2 regions of the Conexibacter sp. W3-3-2 genome follow, and region 1 is predicted to be linked to the other one. Evidence: riboswitches for the same ligand, from Rfam matches in the RefSeq annotation. Region 1 holds a riboswitch; the other holds the start of a gene.
The links. A riboswitch is a leader RNA that binds a small molecule or an ion and turns the genes downstream of it on or off. The one in region 1 is predicted to bind cyclic di-AMP.

Region 1 (3,395 bases):
GAGCTCATCCTGGTCTGCCCGCCGGTGTTCCGCAGCGGCGCGGCCGCGCGAGAGCGACTCGGGCGCGACGACTGGATGGCTCGGCACATCGTCAACGGATCACGCGTCGCGAGCACTGCGTGCGCCGTGATGTGCGTCCTGCGCGGCCCCGCCGCCGCGCTGGTGACCCACATCGCTCGCGAGACGCCGAGTGAGCTCGCGCGAGAGAGCGTGAACCACTCCTGGCCTGCCTACCGGGACGCGGTCGTGTCGCTGCTCGACGAGAACCCGCTCCCGTCGTGGATCTCGCAGCCCACGAGCGTCACGACGGTCGTACTGGCGACCGACGACTCGCGAGCACCGGCCGGCGACGTCCTCCGATGGCCGCACGAGTGCGTCCAAGTCCTCGAGCTCCCGGGCGATCATCTGCTCCCGATCACCCAGCCGGACGTCCTGGCGAAGCTCATCATCGAGGCGCGCAAGCACGACAGCCACTGAGCAGCCGCGCAGACCCTGCTCCACCTACGGTCGAGCGGACGCCGCCCCGCTGCCGCAGCCACAAGCCGGCCTTTCGGGCTCTGCAGGGGTCGAGCCGCAGCACGAGCCGGTCGACGGGTCGCGAGGGGCGTCCGTCGCTGCGCTTGCTCGGTCGGTCTCGAGGGCGGCTTCGATCCGCGTCGAGCAACAGCAGGCCGATGGGGTCGGTTCGCCTCTCGGCGCGGCGGGCGTGACGGGAAGGAGGCTCATGCTCCGAAGGTAGAGCCGCGGCCGAACCGCGTCATCGGTATCCGACCGTCGTCCGCTTGCGTTTTTCTACGCACGACGTCCCTCGACTCGCGAAGCTGGGGCGTCGCTGACTGACGCCGTGGCGCATCACCGGATCGGTTCGAGCGTCAAGCTCCAGGTTCGGCCGCCGTCCTTGCTGGCATGGACAGCTCCGTCGTCGGCGCCGACGAGGAGCCCGCGCCCGGATTCCACGAGCGCCGCAGGAACGACCGGTGCGCGACCGAGCTGATTGACCGTGCGCAGGTCACCGTCGATTCGCTGGACGACCTGATCCTGTCCGATCGCGGTGATTCCGTCGGTCCCCCCATGCGAGATGGCTCAAGGGCAGATCGACCACCGGACGGAACGTCTCTCCGCCGTCCCGGGATACCAGGATGCCCATCTCGGTCGAGACCACAAGCCGTTCCGGGTTCCGCGGGTCGAGCGCCAGGTCGAGGACCGGTGGCGTGCTTGCCGCGCGCCAGGTCAGCCCTGCGTCGATGCTTCGCAGCAGCTTGCCGCTGAGTGCGTCGAACGCGTAGACGCGTTGCCCGGCGACCTCGATCGCGTGCAGGTCGGCCTGACCTTCGAGCGAGATCGTGCTCCAACTGCGCCCACCGTCGGTGGAGCGGATGAAACCGACGGACGACGGACCACCGCGACGGACATCGGGATGGCCCGACCCGACATAGCGCCCAGGCGCCTCGACGGAGAAGCCCATCACATCTCGGCGCTCGTCCCCGACGGCGGTGGCGCGCGTCGCGCCCTTCTCGGCGCGGAACATGCCGTTGTGGGCAGCGACGAGGATGGAGCCATCCTGAGGATCAAGACCCACTGCGTGGACGTGACCGACCGGGTCGGTGACGACGAGCCCCGCTGCCTCGTCATCGCCTCCTCCGCACCCCGCGAGCAGGGCGGCGACCAAGAGAGGAATGAGAAGGCGGGACGACGAAGACCACATTGATGTCAATGTACTACGCGCTGTGGGAGATCCTTGCCAGGCCGAGAAGAGTGCTGGCGCGTCGTCTTGAGCAGATTCGACTCGACATAAGTCGGGGCCGTCGTCTACTCTCCTACGCGTCATAGGAGCGCCGAGTCCTCGTCGAGAGACGGGGAGCGGGGGACCCACTCACGGGGCGAATCGACCGGCTTGCCGGTTGTAGCGCAACTCTTTCAGCGCGAGCCCGTCAGCTAACCCCGTAGGCCAACGAAAGAGAGTCCCGTTGTCCTGCCGCAAGCTGGCGCGTGTTGCCGTACCCGTTCTCGCAGCATTGATGTTGCCGGGCGGCGCCTTGGCTGCCCCCTCACCGGGCGGCGTCGGCGTTCCCGACCCCGCGTCGGCGACGAGTGCCATGTGCGCAAGCGGCGAGGCATGGGCGTGCCGGGCCGGGCAGGACCTGACGCTGAGCGGCGGTGGCCTCGACGGCGTGGAGACGGTGGTCTTCCTTGGCACCAAGGGCGCGAAGGACGACAAGCGCGCCGTTCCACGGGCCGCCAGTCCGACCGCGCTGACCGTCGTGATTCCTCGCGGAGCCCGCAGCGGTCGTCTTCGGCTGGTGAGTCCGGCTGGCGGCAACGGGACGACCAAGACGCGGTTGCGCATCCTCGCTGGACCCGCGCCGCAGGCTGACGTCACCGGGCCGGCGGTCGACCTCCGTCCGGGCGAGGCGCTGATCGCGGGCTCTCGCAAGCGCGCGGTCCTCGAGTACTCGATTCAATCGCCGTCGACCGTTGACGCCGTCAGACTGAGCGACGGCGTCACCGTCCGCTCGTGGCCGGTCGCCGCAGGAGCCGGCGCCATTCGCTGGGACGGCACCGTCGACAACACGGTGGTCCCGGACGGCCGCTACGAACTTCGGCTCGCCGGCCAGGCGACCGCGTCGCAGGCCAGCACCGCGGCGGTGCTCGTCCACGACGCGATCTTCCCGATCCGCGGAAAGCACGACCTCGGGCAGTCGGACACCAACAATTTCGGCGGCGGCCGCGGCCACGGCGGGCAGGACATGTTCGCCGCGTGCGGGACGCCGCTCGTCGCCGTGCGCCCAGGCGTGGTGCAGTTCGAGGCCACCCAGGACCGTGCCGGAAACTACGTCGTGCTCCAGGACGCCACCGGGCAGTCCTACGCCTACATGCACATGCGCGATCGGGCGCTCGTCAAGAAGGGCGCGCGCGTCCAAGCGGGTCAGCGGATCGGTTACGTCGGCGAGACCGGTCGGGCGTCCGGCTGCCACCTGCACTTCGAGCTGTGGACCGCTCCAGGCTGGTACTCGGGGGGCGACGCAGTGGACCCGCTGCCCGAGCTTCGTCGCTGGGACTCGTTCAGCTGACGCTCCGCGCGATGGCGAAGCTGACGCCGTTGCCCCGATAGAAGTGTCCGGCAGCGGTGTAGTCGTGGTGAAGATGTCGGAGGTCGCGCGCGGAGCACAACTCCTCGAGCGCTGGCGTATTTTTCCCGTTGCTCGAGCAGATGACCGCGCCCGAAGACGATGCCGCCCACGCGGTTCTCAGCTCGTAACGTTCCAGCTGCGGCTCCGACGGAGTGTCGTGGACGAACAGATCAAGCTGACGCCCACGGAGGTTGGCCTCAAGAGCGCTCTGGGTGGTGGCTTGAACCCAGGTCCAGTGCGGCGCGTGCCGCTGGGGCACCATCC
Region 2 (3,395 bases), 280 kb from region 1:
GGTCCGCGCCGACGACGTCGCGGAGATCGTGGCCGCCCGCGAGTCCGCGGGACCGTTCCGGTCAACCGGGGACCTCGCCTCGCGGGCCGGTGCGGGCCGCCCGGCGCTCGAGCAGCTCGCCTGGTCGGGCGCCTGTGACGCGCTCCTGCGCACCGAGGTGGCCTCACCCGGCCACCGCCGACGCGCCGCGTTGTGGCGGTTCGGCATCGTGGCGCCCGGGCGCGCGCACGGCCGGGACGGCACCCAGCTCGCGCTGCCGCTGGACGCCCCCGACGCCCCGGACCTGCCCGGCCTGCGGGCGTGGGACGCGATGATCGCCGACTACGCCACGACGGGCCTGACGACCGCCGCCCACCCGATCGGCCTGCTGCGCGACGAGCTCGACCGGCGGGGTGCTGTGTCCAGCGCCGCCCTCGCCGGGCTGCGCCACGGCCGGTCGGTCCGCGTGGGGGGCCTGGTCGTCGCCCGCCAGCGGCCCGGGACCGCCAGCGGCATCGTGTTCATGCTGCTGGAGGACGAGGGCGGCACCGTCAACCTCGTGGTGCCGGCCGCGGTCTACGAGCAGCATCGCCTGATCGTGCGGACCGAGCCGCTCGTCATCGCCGAGGGCGTGCTCGAGCGCCATCCGGCCGCGGGCGGCGGCATCAACGTGCTCGTCCGGCGGCTCGTGCCGCTGGAGGCGCCCGACGACCGGCCGCTCGCGGAGATCCGCTCGCTGGCCGAGGTGCACGACTTCTCGTCGCTGGACGAGCGCGAGCTCGCCCGCCGCGCCGGCGAGCAGCAGCCGGCGGCCACCGGCACCGACGGGGCCGCCTCGGGGTTCCGTGCGGTCGCCCCGCCGGTCATGAGCTTCGCGCAGGGGCGCCGCCGCTGACACGTCTGCCGTCCCGATCTATATCTTTCCGGCCGTGGTCGCTACCGCTGCTCTCATCATCGCGTTCGTCGTCGTCGCCGGGGCCGTCGTCCTGGTCGCCATGAGTGGGGGTCCCGGCAAGGCCCGGGAGAAGCTCCTGCACCGCCAGAGCAACTCCGCCAACCGCGGCAGTGGGCTCGCCATCACGATCGTCATCGCGCTGTTCGGCATCGCGATCCCGGCGGTCGCGATGGTCGGCAACAACGACAAGAAGGAGGCGAAGGGCGGCGTCGAGCTGACCTCCGCCCAGAAGAACGGCCGCGAGGTCTTCGCGCAGCTCTGCTCGACCTGCCACTCGCTGAGCGCGTCCAACGCGGTCGGTCGCGTCGGGCCGAACCTCGACCAGCTCCGCCCGCCGAAGGAGCTCACGCTCAACGCGATCCAGATGGGGCGCGCGCGTGGTCTCGGCCAGATGCCGTCCGGGCTCGTCGACGGCGAGGACGCCGAGGACGTGGCCGACTACATCGCGGCGGTCGCCGGTCGCTGAGCGACCCGGGCGCCCCGCGACGGCGCCCTCGGACATCACGTCCGACCCGTCGGATAGCGTCGCCGGGCATGCAAGATTTCTTGCACATGCAGGCCTTTTCGGGCCTGCTACGATGCCCGGCAGTTCGAAACCGCTCAATCCCCGGACTGCCCGGGGAGCGGGGGACCCAGGATGTGGGGCGAGTCGCCGATCCCGGCGTAGCGCATCTTTCAGCGCGAGCCCGTCAGCTAACCCCGTAGGCCGACGAAAGAGGACACCGAACGCATGTCGCAGCGCGCAGTGGTCGACTGGGGTTCCGAGGATCTGCTCCCGACGAAGGGTCGGCAGATCGACGACTGGACCGCCGGCGACGATCTCGACTTCACCGTCCGCCAGCGCCGTCGCATCACCGGGGACCGCCCGGCCGCGGCCGCGCCCCGTCACCAGCCCGCCGAGCACGACACCCGTCGCACGGTGACCGGCGAGCATCCCGTCCACCGCACCCGGGCCGTGCAGCGCACCGTGATCGTCGAGGGCGACGCCCCGCGTCAGCCCACGCGCGAGCGGGACGAGACCGAGCTGCTGTGGGACGAGCCGCGTCGGGCTCCCGGTCCCGACGGGGAGGACCGCCGCACCGTGGCGATCACCGGTCGCCCCGAGCTGCTCCCCGCGACGCCGCGGCTGCGCGAGGTCGAGCCGCGCCGGCGCGCCACGCGCAGTCCGGTCGACCAGGCGATGTCGCGCCCGGACCGCATCGCGCTCTGGGCCGTGGGTCTCGGCTTCCTGCTGATCCTCATCGCGGCGCTCAGCGGCGGGGCCTAGTCCCCGTCCCGGACGCGGGTGACCGCGTCCGCGCCAGCTCTTCATCTGTGCGTACGTGCCCGCTTCGGCGGGTACTCGTGCGTGGAGCCACAGATCCTTGCGCAAGCAACGTTCTGGGGGTACACTTACGACACGTAAGCGGCTTCATAAAGTGAAGCTAAAGACGTGACGAGCAGCACAAGCAGGACCCGACCCGCCTCTCCCCAAAGGCCGCACATGAAGACAGCGATGAGCAGGTTCCAGATCCACGACGACCTCACGGCACCGGAAGGCTCGATGCCGATCCTCAAGGGCGCGCTCTCGACGGCAGGGCAGCTCCCGAACTTCCTCGGCGTCCTCGCGGGCTCCCCCGCGGCGCTGCGCGGGTACGCGCGGCTGCGCCAGGAGCTCCGGCACGGCACGCTCCCGATCGGCACGCTCGAGCGGCTCGCGCTCGCCGTCGCCGAGCACTACGGCTCCGCGCCCGGCATCGCGATGCACTCGCGCACCGCACGCCAGGCCGGCCTGGGGCTCGACGAGGTCGCGCTGGCGCGCGAGTGGAAGTCCAAGGACGAGCACCAGCAGAAGCTGCTCGACTACGCCCGGGTCCTCGTCGTCGACCGCCAGAAGCCGCCGATGCACCTCCACGAGGAGGCGCGTGAGGACGGCTGGTCCGACGAGCAGCTGCTCGAGGCGATCGCGTTCGTCTCGATGGAGTCCTTCACCGCGATGATCAACGTCGCCGGCGACGTGCCGGTCGACGGCTCCACGGAGAACACCCGGACGCTGCGCGCCGCCTAGCGGCCGCCCCCGGCCCTCGCAGCACCCGCCGCCGCGTGCCATGCCCGGAGAGTCCCCGACCGACCGGGCCGACGCGGCGGCCTGCTGCCCGCACTACCACGAGGCGGTCGAGTTCATCGGGCGCCGCTGGACCGGGGCGATCCTCGAGGTGCTCCTGCGCCACGACGCTCGCCTGCGGTTCAAGGAGCTCTCGCACGCGGTCCCGCAGCTCTCCGACCGCCTGCTCAGCGAGCGCCTGAAGGAGCTCGAGCAGCGCGGCCTCGTCGCCCGCCACGTGGAGCCGGGACCGCCGATCCAGGTCTTCTACGAGCTCACCGCGATGGGTCGCTCGCTCGAGCCGACGGTCGTCGCCCTGAAGGCCTGGGCGCGCGACTGGCTCGCCTGACGGACCCGCCACCGCGTACAAGGGATCCT

Region 2: linked by a shared signal. The riboswitch ahead of GKE82_RS06355 (hypothetical protein) and the one ahead of GKE82_RS04955 (peptidoglycan DD-metalloendopeptidase family protein) in region 1 are both predicted to bind cyclic di-AMP.

The regions. Positions count from the first base shown of each region.
Region 1 covers NZ_WLYW01000001.1:994,231-997,625, forward strand. The annotation lists gene GKE82_RS04945 (alpha/beta fold hydrolase) at 1-477, shown strand, start outside; gene GKE82_RS04950 (F510_1955 family glycosylhydrolase) at 1,010-1,669, opposite strand; cyclic di-AMP (ydaO/yuaA leader) riboswitch at 1,824-1,965, shown strand; gene GKE82_RS04955 (peptidoglycan DD-metalloendopeptidase family protein) at 1,968-3,071, shown strand; gene GKE82_RS04960 (class I SAM-dependent methyltransferase) at 3,064-3,395, opposite strand, start outside.
Region 2 covers NZ_WLYW01000001.1:1,275,044-1,278,438, reverse strand. The annotation lists gene GKE82_RS27960 (OB-fold nucleic acid binding domain-containing protein) at 1-874, shown strand, start outside; gene GKE82_RS30585 (cytochrome c) at 909-1,400, shown strand; cyclic di-AMP (ydaO/yuaA leader) riboswitch at 1,522-1,657, shown strand; gene GKE82_RS06355 (hypothetical protein) at 1,665-2,201, shown strand; gene GKE82_RS06350 (carboxymuconolactone decarboxylase family protein) at 2,430-2,981, shown strand; gene GKE82_RS06345 (helix-turn-helix domain-containing protein) at 3,022-3,366, shown strand.